Regions from separate parts of the Streptomyces sp. NPDC006372 genome, predicted to be linked through region 3. Evidence: riboswitches for the same ligand, from Rfam matches in the RefSeq annotation. Region 3 holds a riboswitch; each other region holds the start of a gene.

Region 1 (7,930 bases), on a different contig from region 3:
CCCGGCGTCGCGGATGTTGTCGAGGACGCTGCGGCCCACGCCGCCCGGGGTGCGCCCGGCGCCGATGACGGCGACCGAGCCGGGCGCGAGCAGCCGCTGCACGGAGCGCGCCTCGGCGCGGTGTTCGCGCGCGTACTGCACGGCGAGGGAGCGGTCGGTGGGTTCGAGGTCGAACTCCAGCCGCACGACGCCGTCCTCGAAGCTGCGTTTCTGGGTGTACCCGGCGTCCGTGAACACCTTGATCATCTTGGTGTTGGCGGGCAGCACCTCGGCGGCGAAGCGGCGGATGCCGCGCTCCCGGGCGACGGCGCCGATGTGTTCGAGGAGGGCGGAGGCGACGCCGCGCCCCTGGTGGGCGTCCTGGACCAGGAAGGCGACCTCGGCCTCGTCGGCCGGCGCGGACGCGGGTGTTCCGTCGGCACCGATCCGGTCGTAGCGTACGGTGGCGATGAACTCGCCGCCGACCGTGGCCGCGAGTCCCACCCGGTCCACAAAGTCGTGGTGCGTGAAGCGGTGGACGTCCTTGGCGGACAGGCGAGGGTACGGCGCGAAGAAGCGGTAGTACTTCGACTCGTCGGAGACCTGCTCGTAGAAGCTGACCAGACGCTCGGCGTCATCGACGGTGATGGGCCGGATGCGCGCGGTGCCACCGTCGCGCAGCACCACGTCGGCTTCCCAGTGGGCGGGATACTCGTGCCGGTCCGGCGAGGTCTGCATGGGCCCCAGAGTACGGCTAGCGTCCGACAGTGGACGCGAGGCAGTCTGTGGAGGGCGTCAGTCGGGTCGAGGCCGCGACCCGACGGCACCCCGGGGCGGTCCCAGGGCCGCTCCGGCACAGCTTCACGATATGGGAAACTGGTCTAGACAACCCTGAAAACCGAAGGGCAGCAACACATGGCTGAGCGCCGCGTCAACGTCGGCTGGGCCGAGGGCCTCCACGCCCGCCCCGCTTCCATCTTCGTCCGAGCCGCCACGGCCGCAGGCGTCCCGGTGACGATCGCCAAGGCAGACGGGAACCCCGTCAACGCGGCCTCCATGCTGGCCGTCCTCGGCCTCGGTGCCCAGGGCGGCGAGGAGATCGTCCTCGCCTCCGACGCCGAGGGCGCCGACGCCGCCCTGGACCGGCTCGCGAAGCTGGTCTCCGAGGGTCTCGAGGAACTGCCCGAGACCGTCTGAGTATTTTTCGCGCCTGATCCGGCGCACCCCGAAGGGTCCGTCCGATTTCATCGGGCGGGCCCTTCGCCTTTATCGAATTCCCTGCCTGGGGCAGCACAAATAATCCCCCGAGAAATGCCCGTTCTTTGTATACGGCTTCCGTGTTAATGCCGCGGGCTCGCCGTGTTTACGGGATGTTGCGAGTTCCTCACACGCTCGGCACGCTCCCCGGCGGAGCCGAATCGCAGGCGGTGCGCGGCCGTCGCACGCTCGGTGTGCAGCGCCGTGACCGCCCGCGCGCGCTCGCTGTCCCCGCGCGCCACCGCGTCGACGATCGCGCCGTGCTCGGTCCAGGACTCCACGGGGCCGGCCGGTGCCTCCACCGCGTACATCCAGGCGATCTTGTGGCGGAGCTGGGTGAGCGTCGAGGTCAGGGCGGGGCTGCCGGAAGCCTGCGCGAGCGTCTCGTGGAACCAGCCGCCCAGCGAGCGCAGGTCGTCGCTGTTGCCCCGGCGGGCGCGCTCCTGGCCCAGCCGGACCAGCCCGCGCAGGACTTTCAGATGCGCCTCGGTGCGGCGCTGGGCGGCACGGGCGGCGCCGAGCGGCTCCAGCAGCGTACGCATCTCCAGCAGGTCGGCGGCCTCCTGCTCGCTGGGTTCGGCGACACAGGCCCCCGCGTGCCGTCGGGTCACCACGAAGCCCTCGGCCTCCAAAGTGCGCAGGGCCTCCCGGACGGGCACGCGCGAGACGCCGTAGCGGCGCGCGAGGAGTTCCTCGGTCAGCCGGCTGCCGCGCTCGTGGACACCCGCGACGATGTCGTCCCGGATGGCCGTGCACACAGACTGCGCGGGAATACGCATGACCGACCTCCGCTTAATCCCCGTGAAACGTCGACGAGTGACGTGTGTTCCGTGACTCTATTGCAATCAGCGGGAATTTCCGACGGCTATCCGGAATCCATGGATATTTTTTGGACAGGCGGACGTCACAAACGCCGAAAGCCCCGGCTCGGCGAGCCGGGGCTTCGGGAAGCGGAGCGGTGTGCCGCCTAGACGTTCACGCCGTGCGAGCGGAGGTAGGCGAGGGGGTCGATGTCGGAGCCGTACTCGGGGCTCGTCCGGGCCTCGAAGTGCAGGTGCGGGCCGGTGACGTTGCCGGTCGCGCCGGACAGGCCGATCTGCTGGCCGGGGGTGACCTTCTGGCCGACCGAGACACCGATGGACGACAGATGGCCGTACTGGGTGTACGTGCCGTCGTTCATCTTGATCACGATGTTGTTGCCGTAGGAGCCGCCCCAGCCGGCCTCGACGACCTCACCCATGCCGACGGCGTGGACGGAGGTGCCGGTGGCGGCGTGGAAGTCGATGCCGGTGTGGCTGCCGGAGGACCACAGGCCGCTGCTGGCCTTGTAGCCGGTGGAGACGTACGAGCCGGAGATCGGGGGCACGAAGGAGTTGAGGCGCTTGCGCTCGGCCTCACGGGCGGCGCGCTCCTTGGCCTCGCGGGCCTTCTCGGCCGCCTCCTTGGCCTTCTTGGCGGCTTCGGCGGCCCGCTCGCGCGCGGCCTCCTCGGCCTTCTTCTTGGCGGCGGCCTCTTCGGCGGCCTGCTTCTGGGCGGCGGCCTGGGCGTCGATCTGCTGGGCCACGGTGTCGCCGAGGGTGACGACCGGGGTGAGGCCGGTCTGCTCGGCGGCGGGCTCGGCGGCGAAGGCCGGAGCGGCCACGGTGCCGATGACGCCGGTGGTGGCGAGGGCCGCGACTCCCGCCGCGCGGGCCGTGCCGCGCTGGATCCTGCTGGGACGCCGGTGCTTCCCGGTGGCGCGCGTGAACGCCATGAAGTGGCTGATCCTTTCCTTCCCTCTCGCCTACCGGGTTAGCTGACGGGTTCGGAGCAGGAAGGTCTCCTACGGACCCCCTCGCGGTGCGCGCGGGCGTCCGATTCACCCCAGGGACTGCGGTGGGTCCCCGGCTCCCCTGGCTCGCGCCGTACGGGGACTCGGCGATGACTGTCCGGTGCCGCGGGTGCGGCGCACTGCCTGACGAACAGCCCGGACGACGCTAAGCGGCACCACTTTCAATTCCCAAACGGATCTAAGATTTTGTAGCGCATCCCACAGGGCAGACGGGCAACTCCCGTACCAATTCGGGCATAAAGGGGCCCTGGTGCCTTTGAAGACAACCAGGGCCCCTGCGCGCGGTGCCGTTACTCGGCGGCCACGACGGTCACTTCGCCGATGCCGAGGGCCTCCACAGGGCCCTTGATCTGCGCCGCGTCACCCACGAGGACGGTCACCAGACGGTCCACCGGGAATGCGCTGACGGCCGCCGCGGTGGCCTCCACGGTGCCGGTCGCGGCGAGCTGCCGGTACAGCGCGGCCTGGTAGTCGTCGGGCAGGTGCTGCTCGACCTGGTCCGCCAGCGTGCTCGCGACGGCCGCCGCCGTCTCGTACTTCAGCGGCGCCACGCCGACCAGGTTCTGCACGGCGACGTCCCGCTCGGCGTCGGTCAGCCCCTCGGCGGCGAGGGTGCGCAGCACCGTCCAGAGGTCCTCCAGGGCGGGCCCGGTGTTGGGCGTGTCCACGGAGCCGCTGATGGCGAGCATCGCCGCACCCGTCCCGTCCGGGGCGGACCTGAGGACCTGGGCGAACGCCCGCACGCCGTAGGTGTAGCCCTTCTCCTCGCGCAGGACACGGTCCAGACGGGAGGTGAGGGTGCCGCCGAGGCAGTACGTGCCGAGCACCTGGGCGGGCCACACGCGGTCGTGCCGGTCCGAGCCGATCCGGCCGATCAGCAGCTGGGTCTGGACGGCGCCCGGACGGTCCACGATGACGACCCGGCCCGTGTCGTCGGCGGTCACCGGCGGCACCGGGCGCGGCTCCGCCGAGGAGCCGGTCCAGGAGCCCAGCGTGTCGCCGAGCAGGGCGTCGAGGTCGATGCCGGTGAGGTCACCGACGACCACGGCGGTGGCCGTGGCGGGGCGGACGTGCTTCTCGTAGAAGGCGCGGACCGCCGCGGAGTCGATCGCGGCGACCGTCTCCTCGGTGCCCTGCCGGGGCCGCGACATGCGCGAACCGGCCGGGAACAGCTCCTTGGAGAGCTCCTTGGCGGCGCGGCGGGAGGGGTTGGCCAGCTCGTGCGGGATCTCGTCGAGGCGGTTGCGGACCAGCCGCTCGACCTCGCTGTCCGCGAACGCGGGCGCCCTGAGGGCGTCGGCGACCAGGGCGAGTCCCTTGGCGAGCCGGGAGGCCGGCACCTCCAGGCTGAGCCGGACACCGGGGTGGTCGGCGTGCGCGTCGAGGGTGGCACCGGCGCGCTCCAGCTCGGCGGCGAACTCCTCGGCGGAGTGCTTGTCGGTGCCCTCGGAGAAGGCCCGCGCCATGATCGTGGCCACACCGTCGAGGCCGGCCGGTTCCGCGTCCAGGGGCGCGTCCAGCAGCACCTCCACGGCGACGACCTGCTGGCCGGGGCGGTGGCAGCGCAGCACCGTCAGGCCGTTGGCGAGCGTGCCGCGCTCGGGGGCGGGGAAGGCCCACGGCCGGGCCTCGCCCTCCCGCGGCTGGGGGTGGAAGTCCATCGTGGCGAGCTCGGTCACTTGGCCGCCTCCTCGTTCTCGTTGGTGGCCGCGGCTGCGGTGTCCTCGGTGGTGCCGGCGTCCTCGGCGGCCTCCGCGTCGCCGGCCTCGTCGGCGACGGGCTCGTAGACGAGCACCGCGCGGTTGTCGGGCCGCAGGCGGGCCTTGGCCACCTCCTGGACCTCCTCGGCCGTCACCTCCAGCACGCGCTGCACGGCGGTCAGGGCGAGCTGCGGGTCGCCGAACAGCACGGCGTACCGGCACAGTTCGTCGGCGCGGCCGGCGACGGTGCCGAGCCGGTCCAGCCACTCGCGCTCCAACTGGGCCTGGGCCCGCTCCATCTCCTCGGCCGTCGGGCCCTCCTCGGCGAACCGGGCGAGCTCCTCGTCGATGGCGGTCTCGATCACCGGCACCTCGACGTCACCGGACGTCTTCACGTCCAGCCACCCGAGGGAGGGCGCCCCGGCGAGCCGCAGCAGGCCGAAGCCGGCCGCCACCGCCGTACGGTCCCGCCGCACGAGACGGTTGTACAGGCGGGAGGACTCGCCGCCGCCGAGGACCGTGAGGGCCAGGTCGGCCGCGTCGCACGCGCGCGTGCCGTCGTGCGGCAGCCGGTAGGCGGCCATCAGGGCGCGCGCCGGGACCTCCTCCTCGACGACCTCGCGCAGCTGCTCGCCGATGGTCTCCGGCAGCGAGCCGTCCCGGGGCGGGTGCTTGCCGTCGTGGCCCGGGATGGAACCGAAGTACTTCTCGATCCAGGCCAGGGTCTGCTCCGGGTCGATGTCGCCGACCACGGAGAGCACGGCGTTGTTCGGCGCGTAGTAGGTGCGGAAGAACGCGCGCGCGTCCTCCAGGGTCGCCGCGTCCAGGTCGGCCATCGAGCCGATCGGGGTGTGGTGGTACGGGTGGCCCTCCGGGTAGGCGAGGGCGGTCAGCTTCTCGAAAGCGGTGCCGTACGGCACGTTGTCGTAGCGCTGACGGCGCTCGTTCTTGACGACGTCGCGCTGGTTCTCCATCGACTCGTCGTCGAGGGCGGTCAGCAGGGAGCCCATGCGGTCGGCCTCCAGCCAGAGGGCGAGCTCCAGCTGGTGGGCGGGCATGGTCTCGAAGTAGTTGGTCCGCTCGAAGCTGGTGGTGCCGTTCAGCGAACCGCCCGCGCCCTGGACGAGCTCGAAATGGCCGTTGCCCTTCACCTGGGCGGAACCCTGGAACATCAAGTGCTCGAAAAGGTGAGCCAGGCCGGTACGCCCCTTGACTTCGTGGCGCGAACCGACGTCGTACCAGAGGCACACCGCCGCGACCGGGGTCAGGTGGTCCTCGGAGAGCACCACGCGCAGGCCGTTGGCCAGGCGGTGCTCGGTCGCTGTCAGGCCCCCGGAGCCTGCCTGGGCTGTGGCCGTGTGACCCATGGGCATGTACGTCCCTTCGATCGCGGAGCGGTCTTCACAACCGCGGATTTCTGCCGGTCCTGCCACTGTATGCAAGCGCGCGAAGCGCCGGTGAAGTTCCCGGGGGGGCGTACGCGCAGAGCGAGACGGCGTGACCCGCCGTGCCCGGCCGGACGGCGCGACGGGCGTCAGAGACCGGGTCCTGGTCCCGGTTGTCAGTGCGGCGGTCCACAATGGTCGGCGTCAGATCCGGATCGCAGAGGCAAGGAGCCGGCAGCGATGGCCCGCCGCAGCACGAAGACCCCGCCGCCCGACGACTCGTACGAGGAGCGGATCCTCGACATCGACGTCGTCGACGAGATGCAGGGCTCCTTCCTCGAGTACGCGTACTCGGTCATCTACTCCCGCGCCCTGCCGGACGCCCGCGACGGTCTCAAGCCCGTGCACCGCCGCATCGTCTACCAGATGAGCGAGATGGGCCTGCGCCCCGAGCGGGGGTACGTCAAGTGCGCCCGTGTCGTCGGCGAGGTCATGGGCAAGCTGCACCCGCACGGCGACGCGTCGATCTACGACGCCCTGGTGCGCATGGCCCAGCCCTTCTCGATGCGCGTCCCGCTGGTGGACGGGCACGGCAACTTCGGCTCGCTGGGCAACGACGACCCACCGGCCGCCATGCGGTACACCGAGTGCCGCATGGCCGAGGCGACGAGCCTGATGACGGACTCGATCGACGAGGACACCGTCGACTTCAACCCGAACTACGACGGTCAGGAGCAGGAACCGGTGGCGCTGCCCGCCGCCTTCCCGAACCTCCTGGTCAACGGCGCCTCGGGCATCGCGGTCGGTATGGCCACGAACATGCCGCCGCACAACCTGCGCGAGGTCATCGCCGCCGCCCGTCACCTGATCAGGCACCCGAACGCGGATCTCGACGCCCTGATGAAGCACGTCCCGGGCCCCGATCTGCCCACCGGCGGCCGCATCGTCGGCCTGTCCGGCATCCGGGACGCATACGAGACGGGCCGTGGCACATTCAAGATGCGCGCCACGGTGTCCGTGGAGCCCGTGACGGCCCGGCGCAAGGGCCTCGTGGTCACCGAGCTGCCCTTCGCGGTCGGCCCGGAGAAGGTGATCGCCAAGATCAAGGACCTGGTCGGTTCGAAGAAGATCCAGGGCATCGCCGACGTCAAGGACCTCACCGACCGGGCGCACGGCCTGCGCCTGGTCATCGAGATCAAGAACGGCTTCGTGCCGGAGGCGGTCCTGGAGCAGCTGTACAAGCTGACGGCGATGGAGGAGTCCTTCGGCATCAACAACGTGGCGCTGGTCGACGGCCAGCCGCTCACGCTGGGCCTGAAGGAGCTGCTGGAGGTCTATCTCGACCACCGCTTCACCGTCGTGCGGCGGCGTTCGGAGTTCCGCCGCGGCAAGAAGCGCGACCGGCTGCACCTGGTCGAGGGTCTGCTGACGGCCCTGCTGGACATCGACGAGGTCATCCGTCTCATCCGCTCCAGTGAGAACTCCGCGCAGGCGAAGCAGCGCCTGATGGAGCAGTTCTCGCTGAGCGACGTCCAGACGCAGTACATCCTCGACACGCCGCTGCGCCGTCTCACCAAGTACGACCGCATCGAGCTGGAGACGGAGAAGGACCGGCTCACCGCGGAGATCGAGGAGCTGACCCGGATCCTCGAGTCGGACGCGGAACTGCGCAAGCTGGTCTCCTCGGAACTGGCCGCCGTCGCCAAGAAGTTCGGCACCGACCGGCGTACGGACCTGCTGGAGTCGGGCGGCGCCCCCGTCGCCACCGTGCCGCTCCA
Region 2 (7,930 bases), on a different contig from region 3:
GATCTCCTCGATGCGCAGCAGCTGGTTGTACTTGGCGACGCGCTCGGAGCGGGCCGGGGCGCCGGTCTTGATCTGGCCGCAGTTGGTGGCGACGGCCAGGTCGGCGATGGTGACGTCCTCGGTCTCGCCGGAGCGGTGGGACATCATGCACTTGAAGCCGTTGCGCTGGGCCAGCTCGACGGCGTCCAGGGTCTCGGTGAGCGAACCGATCTGGTTGACCTTGACCAGGAGCGCGTTGGCCGCGCCCTCCTCGATGCCGCGGGCGAGGCGCTCGGGGTTGGTGACGAACAGGTCGTCGCCGACGAGCTGGACCTTGTCACCGAGCTTGTCGGTGATGGTCTTCCAGCCCTCCCAGTCGTCCTCGAACAGCGGGTCCTCGATGGAGACCAGCGGGTACGCGTCGACGAGCTCCGCGTAGTACTCGGTCATCTCGGCCGCCGAGCGGTCCTTGCCTTCGAAGGTGTAGACGCCGTCCTTGTAGAACTCGGACGCGGCGACGTCGAGGGCGAGGGCGATCTGCTCGCCGGGGGTGTAGCCGGCTTCCTTGATCGCCTCGAGGATGAGGTCGAGGGCCTCGCGGTTGGAGCCGAGGTTCGGGGCGAAGCCGCCCTCGTCGCCGAGGCCGGTGGCCAGGCCCTTGCTCTTCAGGACCTTCTTCAGCGTGTGGTAGACCTCGGCGCCCCAGCGCAGGGCCTCGGAGAAGGACTCCGCGCCGATCGGGGCGATCATGAACTCCTGGATGTCCACGTTGGAGTCGGCGTGCGAGCCGCCGTTCAGGATGTTCATCATCGGCACCGGCAGCAGGTGCGCGTTCGGGCCGCCCAGGTAGCGGAACAGCGGCAGGTCGCTGGCCTCGGAGGCGGCGTGGGCGACGGCGAGGGAGACGCCGAGGATGGCGTTGGCGCCGAGGGAGCCCTTGTTGTCGGTGGCGTCCAGGTCGAACATCGCCTGGTCGATCAGGCGCTGCTCGGTGGCGTCGTAACCGACGAGCTCCGGGCCGATCTGCTCGATGACCGCGAGAACGGCCTTCTCCACACCCTTGCCGAGGTAGCGGTTCGAGTCGCCGTCGCGGAGCTCGATGGCCTCGAAGGCGCCCGTGGAGGCGCCGGACGGGACGGCGGCACGACCGGTGCTGCCGTCGTCGAGGCCGACCTCGACCTCGACCGTGGGGTTGCCTCGGGAGTCCAGGATTTCCCGGGCTACGACGACGTCGATGGACGGCACGAGCATCTCCTTCTTGATGTGACGCGGGTACGCGGGCCGCTCGGGCCCTGCGAGGTGCGGGCCGGTGGCTCGCGACATGAGCCTAACCGGCTCGGGCCGATCGGCCACCGGGTCGCCCACCCCATGGACAGAACCGAGAGTAAATTGTTTCCGAACGGAACAAAGCCGGTGCGCAAAGACCGCCGGAAGAAACCCGGCAGAAGAAACCCCGCCCCGGTGCGTACGGGGGGAGACGCACCGGGGCGGGGAGCCCGTGGGGACGGGGGCCGCCCGGGACGGGCGGGGGCCGCTGCTTACTTCAGGTGCAGCTGCTGGCCCGGGTAGATGAGGTTGGCGTCCGTGACGATGTCCTCGTTCAGCTGGAAGAGCTTCTCCCAGCCGCCCTCGACCTTCTTCTCCGTGGCGATGGAGCTGAGGGTGTCGCCCTTGACGACCTTGTACTCGCCGTCGCCCTTCTTGACCTTCTTGCCGGTCGGGGTGGTGACGGTCTTCTTGGCGGCCGGACGCTCGTCGGAGCGGGAGGCCGGCTGCTGCTGGGTCTCGCGGGACTCGGTGCTCTGCTGCTGGCTCTGCTGCGAGGAGCTGCCGGAGTCGGCGGAGTCACCGGAGGAGCCGCTGCCGGTGGAGGCGCCCGACAGGCCCTTGCCGCACACCGGCCAGGCGCCCTTGCCCTGGCTCGCCAGGACCTTCTCGGCGACCTGGATCTGCTGGTCCTTGCTGGCCTTGTCGGCGGTCGAGGCGTACTGGGTGCCGCCGTACGCGGACCAGGTGGAGGCCGAGAACTGCAGACCGCCGTAGTAGCCGTTGCCGGTGTTGATGGACCAGTTGCCGCCGGACTCGCACTGGGCGACGGTGTCCCACTCGGAGGTGGTGGCGGCGGAGGCGGTGCCGGTCGCCATCAGCGGGGCGGCGACGGCGGCGCCGGTGACACCGGCGACGGCGATGGCACGGCTGGCCTTGGACGGACGGCGGTGCTTGCCATTGCTGGAAAACAGCATGGAGAGATCCCCTCACCGACGCCTGCGAGGTGAGCTGTCGGGTTCGGGCCGGTTGAGTTGCCCGGCCGCGTCCCTCCCGGGACACGGCTTCACCCCTAGCCCTTCCGGCACAAGTGGCCGGTCGGGCACCTACCTTGGGTCCCCCGCTCCTGCCTACGGCGCTTGACGCGACGACTGTTCCCGTACGGCCGCTGGCAGGATTCGGCGTTGCGGCAGCCGGGGCTCGTGGTGACGAGCGATCACGACGGTAGACACGCGATCCGCCGAATTTCAAAGACGATCAAGGCTTCTGAGATCTATCTCTCACGGGCCTCAAACGGGACATTCACCGCGAAACAGGACGTGAACTCGCGCGGTTTCGGGGCGACTTCCGCCCCGGTTTCCGCAGTGTCCGAACGGCTACTTCTCGTCCGCTTCGCCCTCCACCGCGAGCTTCTCACCGGGACGGATGAGGTTCGGGTCGGCACCGACGGCCTTCTTGTTGCCGTCGTAGAGCTCGTGCCATCCGCCGCTGAGGTCAAGGGAGTCGGCGATGGACCAGAGGCTGTCGCCGACACCCACGATGTAGGAGCCTTCGGAGGCGTCACGGGAGTCCCCGTCGCCGCGCGAGGCGTGACGGCCCGTGGACTCGTCCGTACGGCTGTCCCCGGACGCGCCGGTCTCGTCGGCACTGGGGCCGCGGTGCCGGCCGGAGCCGGTGTCGGTCAGCGCCGAGGACTCGTCGTCCCGCTGCGCGTCGTCGGACTTGTCGCTCTCGGAGGTGGCCGAGGGGGAGGCGTCGGGCTGCCGATCCTTCGACGAGTCTCTGTCGTCGGACGTGGAGTCTTCACCCTTCGAGGCCGACGGCGTGTCAGGCGACGACGACGGAGAAGAGGAGGGGCTTTCGGAAGGAGACGAGCCGAGCGAATCGAGCAAACCGGGCGAGTCCGTGGAACCGGACGCGTCGGAGGAGCCCGAGGAGTCCGACCCCTTGCCCTGCTCCAGACCCGAGAGCAGTCCGCAGGTGCGCCAGGCGCCGACACCCTGGTCGGCGAGGATCTTCTCGGCCACGGCTATCTGCTGGGAGCGGCTGGCCAGATCGGCGCTCGCGGCGTAGTCGAGTCCGCCGTACTTCTCCCAGTCGTCCTGGGAGAGCGCGAGGCCGCCGTAGTAGCCGTTGCCGCTGTTCTGGCTCCAGGCGCCGCCGGTCTCACAGTCCGCGACCCGGTCCCAGGTCGTGCCGTCGGCCGCACTGGCACCGGAGGCCCCGAGGAGCGGGATCGCGATGGCGGAGCCGGTCACTCCGGCCGCGACGAGGAGAGCCGGAGCCTGGCGGGGGCGACGGTGCCGACCGTTCCCGGAGAGCATACGGAGACCTTTCGCGAGACAGCAGTGACCGGCACGAGGCAACCCCCGAGCCGTATTGATGGGTGAACGTATCGGCAGACGATCACTTGTCACAAGTTCATGCCGCGCAGATCACGTGAAGATCACAGCTCTGATGTTTCGTCACTCTTGGCCGGTGCGAACTCCACCGGCAGCGTGCGCAGCCCGCGCATGATGAGTCCGCCACGCCATCTCAGCTCGGCCGGGTCCGCCGCGAGCCGCAGGTCGGGCAGGCGGGTGAGGAGGGTGGCGAGCGCCGTCTGGCCCTCCAGGCGGGCGAGCGGGGCGCCCAGGCAGTAGTGGATGCCGTGACCGTAACCGAGGTGCTGGTTGTCGCGGCGGGAGAGGTCGAGCACATCCGGGTCCGCGAACCGCTCCGGGTCCCGGTCGGCGGCGGCCAGGACCACGAGGACCGGGTCGCCGGGTGCGATCCGCTGCCCGCCGATGGTGAGCGGCTCGGTGGCGAAACGCCAGGTGGCGAGCTCGACGGGACCGTCGTAGCGCAGGAGTTCCTCGACGCCGGTCTCGAGGAGCGCGGTGTCGTGGGCGGCCAGGGACCGCTGGAGCCGCTCGCGCTGCCCGGGGTGGGTGAGCAGGGCGTAGGTGCCGTTGCCGATGAGGTTCACGGTTGTCTCGAAACCGGCGAACAGCAGGATGAAGGCCATGGCCGCGGCCTCGTTCTCGGTGAGGTGCTCACCGTGGTCGGAGGCGCGGATGAGCCCGGAGATGAGGTCCTCGCCCGGGGCGGGTTCGGCGGGCAGCGCCTCCCGCTTGCGGTGGATCAGATCGGCGAGGTAGCCGCGCATCTTCTTCACGGACCGCGCCACCCCGCCCCGGGGCCCGCCCTGGTGACGGATCATCATGCCCGCCCAGTCCCGGAAGTCGTCCTGGTCCTCGCGCGGGACGCCGAGCAGGTCGCAGATGGCGTAGATGGGGAGCGGGAAGGCGAACTCGTGGATGAGGTCGGCGGACCCCTTCTCCGCGAACCCGTCGATGAGACGGTCGGTGAGCTCCTGCACCCGTGGCGCGAACTCGGCGACACGGCGGGGTGTGAACGCCTTGGACACCAGCCGCCGCAGCCGGGTGTGGTCCGGCGGGTCGATGTTCAGCAGATGCGTCATCAGCTCGGCCTTGCGCTCGCCGGGGATACCGGTCTTGCCCTTGGCATGCGCGGGCTCGGCGTGATGCGCCGGGTTCTTGGAGAGACGGTTGTCGGCGAGGGTCTGCTTGGCGTCGGCGTACCGCGTGACCAGCCAGGCCTCCACACCGCTGGGAAGCCGCGTCCTGTGGACGGGGCTGTGCTCGCGCAGCCAGGCGTAGGCGGGGTAGGGGTCGCTCGCGAACTCCCAGGTGAAGAGGTCGGGAGCGGCGGGCGGGCTGGGCTGGGGCTGGTCGGTCACTCCTCGACCGTATCCGGCTCACCGCGGGCCCCCTGCCCGCCCGGGGGCCTGCTCAGCCCTCGGCCTCCCTGATCGCGTCCCGGTACGCCCGGGCCGCCGCCCTCAGGGCCGCCTCCGGGTCCACGCCCTCCGACTCCGCGCGGACCGCCAGGGCCAGCAGCTCGTAGCCGACGCCCTCGACGGGCGGGAGGGGTATGTCCAGGCCCGCGGTGCGGGCGCGGGACGCCAGCTTGGCGGCGAGGGCCAGGCCGGGCTGGCCCAGGGGGATGCCCTCGGTGATCGAGGCGCGCTGCTTCTCGACCGCCTTGGTGCGCAGCCAGTGCTCCTTGACCTCCTCGGGCGTGGTGGCCGTCGCGTCGCCGAAGACATGCGGGTGGCGGTGGATCAGCTTGGCGACGATGCCGGCGGCCACGTCGTCGATGGAGAAGGCCTCCGCCCCGTCCTCCGGGCGGCCCTCCTCGGCGATCCGGGCGTGGAAGACGACCTGGAGGAGGACGTCACCGAGCTCCTCGCGCAGTTCGTCACGGTCGCCCTCCTCGATCGCCTCGACGAGTTCGTACGCCTCCTCGATGCCGTACTTGGCCAGGCCCTCGTGGGTCTGCCGGGACGACCACGGGCACTCGGCGCGGATGCGGTCCATGACCTGGACGAGGTCGAGGAGACGGGCGCCCGGCAGGTCGTAGGAGGCGGGGAGCAGCTCCAGCTCCGGCATGGCGACGCGTCCGCCGCCGGCGAGGCGGGCCAGGCCGTCCGTCAGGGCCGGCTCGCCCTCGCCCGTCGCCACCACGACCACCGTGCGGCCGCCGGCGCAGGCGCCGACCAGTTCCTCGGCGGTCGGGGACGCCTCGTCCACCGATATGCCGGCCTCGCGCAGGTAGGGCAGCTGCGGGTGCGCGCCGTCCGCGCACAGCACCCGGTCGGCCGCGTGCAGGGCCTGCCAGGCGGGCCAGGACAGCAGGCCGGGGGCGACGCGGTGGCTGGTGGTGAGCAGGACGATGCGACCGGGGGCGGGGTCGGTGGCCTGGTCACGGCCGGTGGCCCCGGCGGGGCCCGGGGTGGCTTCGGGGCTGTTGGCGTTCACGGTTCGAAACTAACCCACGCCGCCGACAGCGCCGGAAGTTGTCCACAGGCCCCCGCGGGCGGACGTACCGCTACATGTTCTGCTGCGTCTGGGCCGCCGTCACGTCCCGGACCCACGGTGTCTTGGCGTCGGCGCGGCTGCTCTTCTGGACGTCCCAGGTGCCGTAGCGCGGGTTGAGGTCGACGTTCAGGTCCTCGGAGGCCTCGGACAGGGCTTTCCAGAACTCGGGCCGGCTCGTGTCGGTGCCGAGTTTCTGAGCGAGCTTCTGGGCCTCCAGCTGGAGGCGGAGGTTCTCCTCGAGGCGCTCCGGCGGGATGCCGTACTGCTGGAGCCAGGTCGTCTCCAGCGCCTTCGCGCCGCCCGCCTGCTCCTCCAGGCCGGAGCGCATCTCCTGGATCTCCTTGCGGGTGACCGTCACACCGGCGTTCTCGGCGGCGCGGTGCAGCACCCGGTCGAGGACCATGGTGTGCAGGGTGTCGCGGGTGAGGGTGCCGGTTCTGGCGATGGCCTGCTGGTACTGGGCCTCGTTCTGCACGGCCGCGCGCTGGGCCGCGCGTACCTCGCCGACCCTCTCGTCCAGCTGCGCGACGGTGATCCGCTGACCGCCGACCACGGCCGCGGCGCCGGGATGGGCCTCGTTTCCGCAGGCGGTGAGCAAGGGCGCCGCGGCGGCGATCGCGGCGGTGAGGACGAGCGCGGTGCGACGGCGGCGGCGGTGCAAGGGAACCTCCCGAGGAGATTGTGCGACGGTGCACAAAGTCTTGCGATGATCGATGGTAGGCAGTGGGCAGGCTCTGGCCAACCCATTCGACCAACGATTCACCGGGACTTCCGGCACCGCCGCGCCCCTGCCGGGACAGCGGTCAGCCGCGGACCTGCCCCAGCCACTGCAGCGTCCGGCGGATCTCCCCGCCCAGCGGGTGCCCGGGGCCGTGGGTGCGCTCCACGTCGTGCAGCAGCCGGGCCAGGGTGTCGTGGGCGGCGGCGCGGTCGCCGAGGGCGAGCAGGAGATGCCCGATCCGGCGGCGGACGTCGTGGGCGAGCTCGGGTCCGCCGGCGGCGACGTACTGGTTCTCGTAGTACGGCAGCACCGCCCGGTACTCGGCGAGCGCCGCGGCCGGTTCGCCCAGCTGTTCGAGGCACTGGGCGACCTCGTAGCGGAACCGCAGGGCCTGCGGGTCGGCCTGGCCGGCCTCGGCCGCGCGTTCGTCGGCGAGGCGGCGCAGCTCGGGCAGGGCGCGCCGGTACTGGCCGTCGTCCAGGAGCGTGGCCGCGTACTGCTTGCGCAGGGTGCGCACGACCGGGGAGTGCTCCCCGTGCTGGTCGGCCGCGGCGGGCAGGATCGCGCCGAGGATGTCGACGGCCTGGGTGATGCGGCCCTCGCCGAGGAGCCGTTTGACCTCGTCGACGGAGCGGGCGATGTCCGTGTTCCCCGCTGTCTCGGTGACGGGTGTGGCGGGCGCGGGCTGGGGCGCGGGGGTGCGCGCACGGTCGGGCCAGGGGGCGTGCGGGCGCAGGAACGGGCGGGTGGGATCGAGGGCCGCTCCGGTGGGGGTGCCGCGCGCGGGCAGCAGCGGCTCCAGGTGTTCGTACACCTCCTGCGCGGAGGCGGGCCGGTGCTGCGGGTCCTTGGCGAGCAGGCGCAGGACGAGGGTCTCCAGTGCCTCCGGGACCTCGGGGCGGATGCGGCGTACCGGCAGCGGCGGCTCGTACAGGTGCCGGTGCAGGACGCCGAGCGCCGTGGAGCCGGAGAACGGCACGTCGCCGCTGAGCAGTTCGTGCAGGACCACGCCGAGCGCGTACAGGTCGGTGTACGGGCCGACCGCACCGCCCATCGCCTGCTCCGGCGCCATGTAGGCGGG
Region 3 (7,930 bases):
ACGTCGTCGTCGGTGAACGCGACCACCTCGCCCCGGACGGCCGCCAGCCCCGCGTTGTGCGCGACCGCGAGGCCGGGCACCGGCTCGCACACGTACCGCACGCGCTCGGCGTACTTCCGCTCGACCAGTTCCCTCGTCCCGTCCGTCACGGGTGCGTTGTCGACGACGACGATCTCGAACCGCGGATGGTCCTGCGCCAGGAGCGAGTCCAGCGCGCGGGCCAGCTGGCCTGCACGCTCCCGGGTCGCGACGACGACACTCGCGTACGGAGACGCACCGGCCGACCGGGATTCAACCGCCGACCCGGACTCAACCGCCGACCCGGACTCAACCGCCGACCCGGGCTCAAGAGCCGACCCGGGCTCAACCGCATCCCCGGGCTCCTCACCGACGGCCACCGCACACTCCGCCCGCGCCCGCTCCGCCAGCACGGCCTTGGCGTCCGCCCCCTCCGGCACCCGACCGAGCAGCGTGCCCACGGGCCGGCCGCCCCTCCTGACCAGTACGAACACCTCTCCGCTCGTCACCGGCGGATTCCCCGGACCCGGTCTGAGCACCGCCTCCGCCCCATCGAGGTCCACCTCGGCAACCTGCACCGCCCCGATGTCCAGGAACCGGCGTATCTCCTCCCGCGCACGTGCCGAACGAGCCATGCGCCCTCCCCCCACTCGTGTCAGGTACGGCGCAGCCGGGCCGCGCCCTTCAGGGTCCGCGCCGCCAGCGCCGCGAGCCGCGGCCGGCCGCGGACGAAGCTGTGCGCGCGGCGCGCCGGCTCGCGGCTCAGCCAGTGCAGCGCCGCGCCCGCCCCCGGACGCGTCACCGCTCCCTCGTACACGGGCAGTTCGCCCGTCTTCAGCGCGTCCTTGTACTCGGCCGCGCCCCGCCCCAGGTCGAGCATGCCGATGCCCTCGGCGGCCGCCGCCTCGGCCATGCGCAGATGCAGCACCAGACCCGGCGAGTACTTCGAGAACTCGGGGTCGTAGGCCGGGAACCAGCAGGCCAGGACCGACGCCGAACGCAGTCCGAAGTGCGCGGCGACGGGCCGCTCCCCGGCGTACAGCACGGACAGTGTGCCGCTGCACTCCGGCGCCCGGGTCCGGGCCAGCCGCCCCACGAGGCGGGTGATCCACTCCTGGGCGAACCGGTCCCGCCGGCCCGTCCTGCGGTACTGCGCCGACTTCCACTCCATGAGGGTGCGCAGCGCGGCCGGGTCGCGCTCGTCGAACACGAAGCGCGGCTCGCCGACCTGCCGTCCCAGCCTGCGCTCCTTGGCCAGGGTGGTCTTCAGGAACTTCGGCGACTGGGCGCGCAGCACCGATTCGTACGTCTCGTAGCCCTTCTCCACGTCGATGACGAAGGTGGCGTACTCCTCCGCCGCGTACCGGACGAAGAGCCGCTGCTCGGCCTCCAGGTTGTCGAAGGCGAAGCTGGACACCGAGCAGGCCCGCAGCAGTTCGCCCGTCTCCAGGTCCAGGCCCGGCCGCAGGATCGCGCCCTGCGCGTCCGAGACGCCGAGTCCGATCGCCCGGCCCTGACCCCACCGGCCGCGCTCGTAGGGCAGGAAGCCGGCCGGCTCCGGCCCGTCGTACACCACCGCGATCCGTGCCTGCGGCCGCACCCGGCCCACGGCTTCGGTGAACTCCGGTTCCATGAACGGGTTGCGCGGTGCTTCCGCCGCGGCGCGCAGCGCTCGCCAGCGCTCCCTCTCCGCCTCGCGAAGCTCCCCGGCCCCGGCCACACGAATGCGCCCACTGCTCAACCCGACCCCCCGATCAAGTCCCCCCTGGACACTTGGAAGGTACCGCTCGGGACGGCCTCACGGGTAGGTAGCGGACCATGTTGTTGCCAACTGGTGCAGAGGGGCCCTCAATCGGGCAATCGGTGTCCACCGTGCGATGAAACGAACGGGCGCGCTGTCCGTATTCTCTGATCATGGCCGCACCCCTCGCATATTCACTCATCGCCACCGACCTGGACGGGACGCTGCTGCGCGGCGACGACACCTTCTCCGACCGGTCTCTCGCCGTACTCGCGCGGGTGGCGGACGCCGGCGCCCAGCACCTCGTGGTGACGGGCCGGCCGGCCCCGAGAGTGCGGCCGCTCCTCGACGACCTCGGCTGTACGGGGCTCGCGGTGTGCGGCCAGGGCGCGCAGGTGTACGACGCCGGCGCGGACCGGCTGCTGTGGTCCATCACGCTGGACCGTGAACTGGCGGAGACCGCCCTCGGCAAGATCGAGGCCGAGGTGGGGGAGGTGTACGCCGCGGTCGACCAGGACGGGGTCGACGGGCTCACGCTCATCGAGCCGGGCTATCTCATGCCGCACCCGACCCTGCCCGCCGTACGGGTCGAGCGACGGGACGACCTGTGGTGCGAGCCCATCAGCAAGGTGCTGTTGCGGCACCCCGGTCTGACGGACGACGAGCTGGCGGCGACGGCCCGCTCGGTGGTCGGCTCACTGGCGACGGTGACAATGTCGGGGCCCGGCACGGTCGAACTCCAGCCGTGCGGCATCACCAAGGCGACGGGCCTGGCGCTGGCCGCCGAGCACCTGGGGCTGCGGCCGGCGGACACCATCGCCTTCGGTGACATGCCCAATGACATCCCGATGTTCGACTGGGCCGCCCACGGCGTCGCCATGGCCAACGCCCATCCCGAACTCAAGGCCGTGGCCGACGAGGTCACGCTGTCGAACGAGGACGACGGCATCGCCGTCGTCCTCGAGCGACTGCTGGGCGGGGTGGATCAGTACGGGCCGTTGACGTTGTCGATCGAGCCGTAGCGGGCCGCCGCGTAGTTGCAGGCCGCCGTGATGTTGGCGACCGGGTCGTACGGGTCGAAGGAGGTACCGGGCACGTGGTAGGCGGCGAACGTCGGGTCGATCACCTGGAGCAGGCCCTTGGACGGGGTGCCCGCGGCGGCGTTCGAGTCCCAGTTGTTGATCGCCTGGGGGTTGCCGGACGACTCACGCATGATGTTGCGGTAGATGCCGTCGTACGACCCCGGGATCCCCTTCTGCGCCATGATGTCCAGCGACTCGCGGATCCACCCGTCGAGGTTGTTCGCGTAGGTCTTCGCGGCGGCGGGGGCGGCCTGGGCGACGCCCGTGGCGGGCTTCGCGGCCGGCTTGGCGGGGGCGGACGACTTGGTCGCCTGCTTCGGGGCGGCGTCCGCCTTGGCGGTCTTCACCTTCAGCTTCAGACCCGGGTGGATCAGCTTCGGGTTGTCGCCGACGGCGGCGCGGTTGTCCTTGTAGAGCTGCTTCCAGCCGCCCGACACGTCGTACTTGTCCGCGATGCGGTAGAGCGTGTCGCCCTTGACCACGGTGTACGCGAGGGACTTGGCGGGCTGGGCCGCCTGGTGCACGGACTGTGCGACGACGGGAGCGCTCTGGGGCTCGGCGGCGCTCGCGTGCGTCGCGCCGAGGAGCGGAAGGGTGAGTGCCGCTCCGCCGGTTCCGACGGCTACGACGCCTCGGGTGAGCGGGCTGGTTCTGCTGCGACGGTGCATGCCTCGTCCGGCCATGGCGATGTTCCTCTCCGGCGCCTGCGAGGTGAGCTGTCGGGTTCGGGCCGGGAGGTGTCCGGCCGCGTACGGCGCTGTGCTGCCGTACGCGGCTTCACCCCGAGCCGGTCCGCTGTGCGGACCGGCGACTTACCTGGGTCCCCCGCTCCTGCCCTGCGTGAGTGAGTCGGTGTGTGTGGGGTGTCCGGGCGGCGGCAGGATTCGGCGGTCCGCCGGACAAGCCGGGAACGTATGCGAGAGCACATGTCGGGAACAAGCACCGGAGTCACATTCCGAGCCGGTTGACCTTGGTCTGAGTGGTTTGGCCCGCTTGATCCTTTGCGGGAGCCAAGGCTCAACTGGCTTTCGGTGGAAGGGGGTACGGGCCGGTGCCGGAGCGAGGGGGCAAAAGGGGCGACGTGACCGAACTCACTGATCACGAGCCTGTGCGGTACATATCAGCAAAGGGAATTAACTTACGCAACGCGGCAAATCGTTTATATCTCGCTACCTCCTGGTAAGTGGATAAATGTCTGTTCTTATGGACTGATCGAAAACATGGAGGTCGTGATCGGATACCACCCGGCCTGTAACCATGGGCGCTGGCGGTGATCGAAACGTGACCGGATACGCTGACTCGAGTGAGGGCAGCGACCTATCGACAATCCGCGTAATCACCGGCAGACACAGCAGACAGGAGACCCCTCGTGACCGACGTCGGGCCGTTCGGGCTGAGCGTGCGGGACCAGGCTCTGGAAGCCGATGTCCAGGCCGGGTTGGCGGCTGTCGAGGAAGGCTTGTTCGAGGCCACCAAGAGTGAGGTGCCCTTCATCACGGAGGCCGCCCAGCACCTGGTGCGGGCCGGCGGCAAGCGGTTCCGTCCGCTGCTCGTGATGCTCTCCGCCCAGTTCGGTGACCGGTACGCGCCCGGGATCGTGCCGTCCGCCGTCGTCGTGGAGCTGACCCACCTGGCCACGCTGTACCACGACGACGTGATGGACGAGGCCGCCGTGCGCCGCGGGGTGGCGAGCGCGAACACCCGCTGGGGCAACTCCGTCGCGGTCCTCACCGGCGACTTCCTCTTCGCCCGCGCCTCGCACATCCTGGCCGACCTCGGCCCCGAGGCGGTCCGTGTGCAGGCCGAGGCGTTCGAACGGCTGGTGACCGGGCAGATCCTGGAGACGGCCGGACCGCAGGACGGCCGGGACCCCGTCGAGCACTACCTGGACGTGCTGGGCGGCAAGACCGGCTCGCTGGTGGCGGTGTCGTGCCGGTTCGGCGCGATGATGTCCGGCGCCGACGAGACGGTCGTGGACGTGCTGACCCAGTACGGCGAGCGGCTCGGCGTCGCCTTCCAGCTCGCTGACGACGTCCTGGACATCGCCTCCGACTCCCACGAGTCCGGCAAGACCCCGGGCACCGACCTGCGCGAGGGCATCCCCACGCTGCCGGTGCTGCGGCTGCGCGAGCGCGCGGCCCGGCTCGGGCTCGCGGACGACATCGCCCTGTGCGAGCTGCTGGACTCCGACCTCACCGACGACGCCCGGCACGCCGAGGCCCTGCGCCTGCTGCGCGCCCACCCGGCGCTGGAACAGGCCCGCCGGGACACCGTCCGCTACGCCCAGGACGCCCGCTCGGCCCTGGCACCCCTGCCGGAGTGCGCCGCGAAGGCGGCTCTCGTGGAGCTGAGCGACGCCGTGGTGCACCGCGCCGGCTAGCGCGGCACCGGTCCGGTTCATCCCCCGCCCCCTACGGGTCGGGGGAGACACCGCCCCTCCGTGTCATACCCCAGCAGTACGTGGAGTTGAGCCCGCGGTCTGACGTATCTCCCCGGCCGATTTGGTCAGATGGAGACCACCGAAGAACACCACTCCTCACCTGTTCGGGTGAGAATGGCGGCTCAGGGACGAGTGCGTGGACGACACGGACAGCCGCCGCCGACCACGGAGGTAGGGCACACATGGCACCGTACGCATCCGACGAGAACACGACCGCCGGGGAGGTCGACGAGCAGCGCTCCCGGCGGAGCAAAGCCGCGCGGTACGTCGTCCCGGTCACGGTGATGGGGGTGGCGGCCGCGACGATCGGCCTGGTCCCCGCACTCGCCGACTCGGGCGACCCCGACCTCCCGAAGATCACGGCACAGCAGCTCATCGAGAAGATCGCCAAGTCGGACGTGCAGCAGCTGTCCGGCACGGTGAAGATCAGCACGGATCTCGGACTGCCGGACCTCGGCGGGCTGGAGAGCAGCCTGATGTCCGGTGCGGCGAGCCCGGGCGAGGGCGGTTCCTCCGCCGACCCGACGTCCAAGCTCACCGAACTGGCCTCCGGCACGCACACCCTGCGCGTCGCTGTCGACGGCCCGGAGAAGCAGAAGCTGTCGCTGCTGGAGAACGCCGCCGAGTACAGCGTCGTCCACAACGGCAAGGACCTCTGGGGCTACGACAGCAAGTCGAACGAGGTCTACCACGGCACCGCCTCGGACAGCCCGAAGCACGAGAAGGAGCAGCCGCCGGCCACGCCGAAGGACTTCGCCGAGGAGGCCCTGAAGGCCGTCGACGACACGACCTCCGTGACCGTGGACGGCACCGCCCAGGTCGCCGGCCGGGACGCCTACAAGCTGCTCATCAAGCCGAAGCAGTCCGGCTCCACGGTCGGCGCGGTCACCGTCGCGGTGGACGCGAAGACGGGTACGCCGCTGAAGTTCACACTGACCCCGGCCAGTGGGGGCGCCGCCGTCGTCGACGCGGGCTTCACCAAGGTGAGTTTCGACCGGCCGGCCGCGTCGACCTTCGACTTCACCCCGCCGAAGGGTGCGAAGGTCACCGAGGAGAAGGACTCCGACAAGGGTGGGGCGCGCAAGCACGCCGAGCGCGCCCCGAAGTCCCTGAAGTCCCCGAAGTCCCCGGAGGACCTGGGCAAGGGCTTCGGCGGTGCCGAGGGCATGAAGACCATCGGCGAGGGCTGGAACGCCATAGCCACCTTCGACACCGGCGGCGAGGGTGTGCCCTCCGGTGAGGCGGGCGGCGACCTCGGCGGCTTCGTGAACTCGCTCGGCGACAAGGTCACCGGCAAGTTCGGCTCGGGCACGGTCTTCTCCACCCGCCTGGTCAACGCCCTGATGACGGACGACGGCAAGGTCTACGTCGGCATGGTCACCAAGGACGCCCTCGTGAAGGCGGCCGACGCCGGCAAGTAGGTCCCGTACGTCACGGGACACCGAGAGAACGAGGAAGCCGATGGCCGAACAGCCCGCCGCGGAGCCGGAGGAGAGCGGCGCGAATGTCCTGGGTGGGGAGACCGTCATCGCCACACGGGGGCTCACCAAGCGCTATCGCGGCGGGCAGCTCGCCGTCGACGGGCTCGATCTGACCGTCCCGGCGGGCAGCGTCTTCGGCTTCCTCGGGCCCAACGGCTCCGGCAAGACCACCACCATCCGCATGCTGATGGGCCTCATCGAGCCCACCTCCGGCGCGGCACGGGTGCTCGGGCAGCCCATGCCCCGGGCCACCCGCGCCGTGCTGCCGCACGTCGGCGCCCTCATCGAGGGCCCGTCCCTCTACGGCTTCCTCTCCGGCCGCGACAACCTGATCCGGTACGACTCCGCCGACCCGGCCGCCGACCCGCGCACCCGGCGTGCCCGGGTGGCCGCGGCCCTGGACCGGGTGGGCCTGACGGCCGCCGCGGGCAAGAAGGCCAAGGCCTACTCGCTGGGCATGAAGCAGCGCCTGGGCCTCGCGGCCGCACTGCTCCGGCCGCGCCGGCTGCTCGTGCTCGACGAGCCGACCAACGGCCTCGACCCGCAGGGCATGCGCGAGATCCGCACCCTCGTACGGGAGCTGGCCTCGGACGGCACGACCGTCTTCCTCTCCTCCCATCTGCTGGACGAGATCGAGCAGGTCTGCACGCACGCGGCCGTGATGGCACAGGGCCGCCTGATCACCCAGGGCCCGGTCGCCGAGCTGGCCGCCGGGGCACGCGGCCGGCTGGTGGTGACCACCCCGGATCCGGCGGAGGCGGCCCGCGTCCTCAAGGAGCAGGGCGTCGGCGACCTGGTCGTGACCGACGACCGCGTGACCGGCGAACCACCGGACCGCGACCTCGCCGACGTGAACACCGCGCTGGTCACCGCGGGAGTCCGGGTACGCGGCTTCACGGTCGAACGGGCCTCGCTGGAGGACGCGTTCGTGGCGCTGACGGGGGAGGGATTCGATGTCGCGGGCTGAAGTCGCCGAGAGCGCACGCCCGGTGAGTCCGCTGTGGACCTTCGGGCTGCTGCGCAACGAGCTCACCACCACCTTCCGCCGCTGGCGCACCCTCGCCCTGCTGGCCGTGCTGGCGGGAGTGCCCGTCCTGGTCGGCATCGCCGTCAAGATCGAGACGGGCGACGGTTCGTCACCCGGCGGTGGGGGAGGCGGCGGAGGGCC

What was found. Region 3 has a riboswitch for cyclic di-AMP ahead of ABZ016_RS06120 (LysM peptidoglycan-binding domain-containing protein). Riboswitches for the same ligand answer to the same signal wherever they lie in the genome.
Positions count from the first base shown of each region.
Region 1: linked by a shared signal. The riboswitch ahead of ABZ016_RS36415 (M23 family metallopeptidase) and the one ahead of ABZ016_RS06120 (LysM peptidoglycan-binding domain-containing protein) in region 3 are both predicted to bind cyclic di-AMP.
Region 2: linked by a shared signal. The riboswitch ahead of ABZ016_RS11850 (transglycosylase family protein) and the one ahead of ABZ016_RS06120 (LysM peptidoglycan-binding domain-containing protein) in region 3 are both predicted to bind cyclic di-AMP.

Region 1 is NZ_JBEXQJ010000038.1:62,771-70,700, reverse strand. It holds gene ABZ016_RS36430 (GNAT family N-acetyltransferase) at 1-717, opposite strand, end outside; gene ABZ016_RS36425 (HPr family phosphocarrier protein) at 895-1,176, shown strand; gene ABZ016_RS36420 (GntR family transcriptional regulator) at 1,320-2,015, opposite strand; gene ABZ016_RS36415 (M23 family metallopeptidase) at 2,204-2,989, opposite strand; cyclic di-AMP (ydaO/yuaA leader) riboswitch at 3,002-3,166, opposite strand; gene ABZ016_RS36410 (pitrilysin family protein) at 3,358-4,746, opposite strand; gene ABZ016_RS36405 (pitrilysin family protein) at 4,743-6,140, opposite strand; gene ABZ016_RS36400 (DNA topoisomerase IV subunit A) at 6,393-7,930, shown strand, end outside.
Region 2 is NZ_JBEXQJ010000005.1:88,050-95,979, forward strand. It holds gene eno (phosphopyruvate hydratase) at 1-1,224, opposite strand, end outside; gene ABZ016_RS11850 (transglycosylase family protein) at 1,518-2,222, opposite strand; cyclic di-AMP (ydaO/yuaA leader) riboswitch at 2,227-2,393, opposite strand; gene ABZ016_RS11855 (transglycosylase family protein) at 2,622-3,569, opposite strand; gene ABZ016_RS11860 (cytochrome P450) at 3,692-4,987, opposite strand; gene ABZ016_RS11865 (nucleoside triphosphate pyrophosphohydrolase) at 5,040-6,068, opposite strand; gene ABZ016_RS11870 (SurA N-terminal domain-containing protein) at 6,139-6,789, opposite strand; gene ABZ016_RS11875 (protein kinase) at 6,932-7,930, opposite strand, start outside.
Region 3 is NZ_JBEXQJ010000002.1:355,762-363,691, reverse strand. It holds gene ABZ016_RS06135 (glycosyltransferase) at 1-653, opposite strand, end outside; gene ABZ016_RS06130 (GNAT family N-acetyltransferase) at 674-1,759, opposite strand; gene ABZ016_RS06125 (HAD family hydrolase) at 1,933-2,781, shown strand; gene ABZ016_RS06120 (LysM peptidoglycan-binding domain-containing protein) at 2,745-3,524, opposite strand; cyclic di-AMP (ydaO/yuaA leader) riboswitch at 3,528-3,706, opposite strand; gene ABZ016_RS06115 (polyprenyl synthetase family protein) at 4,211-5,221, shown strand; gene ABZ016_RS06110 (DUF2092 domain-containing protein) at 5,464-6,702, shown strand; gene ABZ016_RS06105 (ABC transporter ATP-binding protein) at 6,743-7,729, shown strand; gene ABZ016_RS06100 (ABC transporter permease) at 7,716-7,930, shown strand, end outside.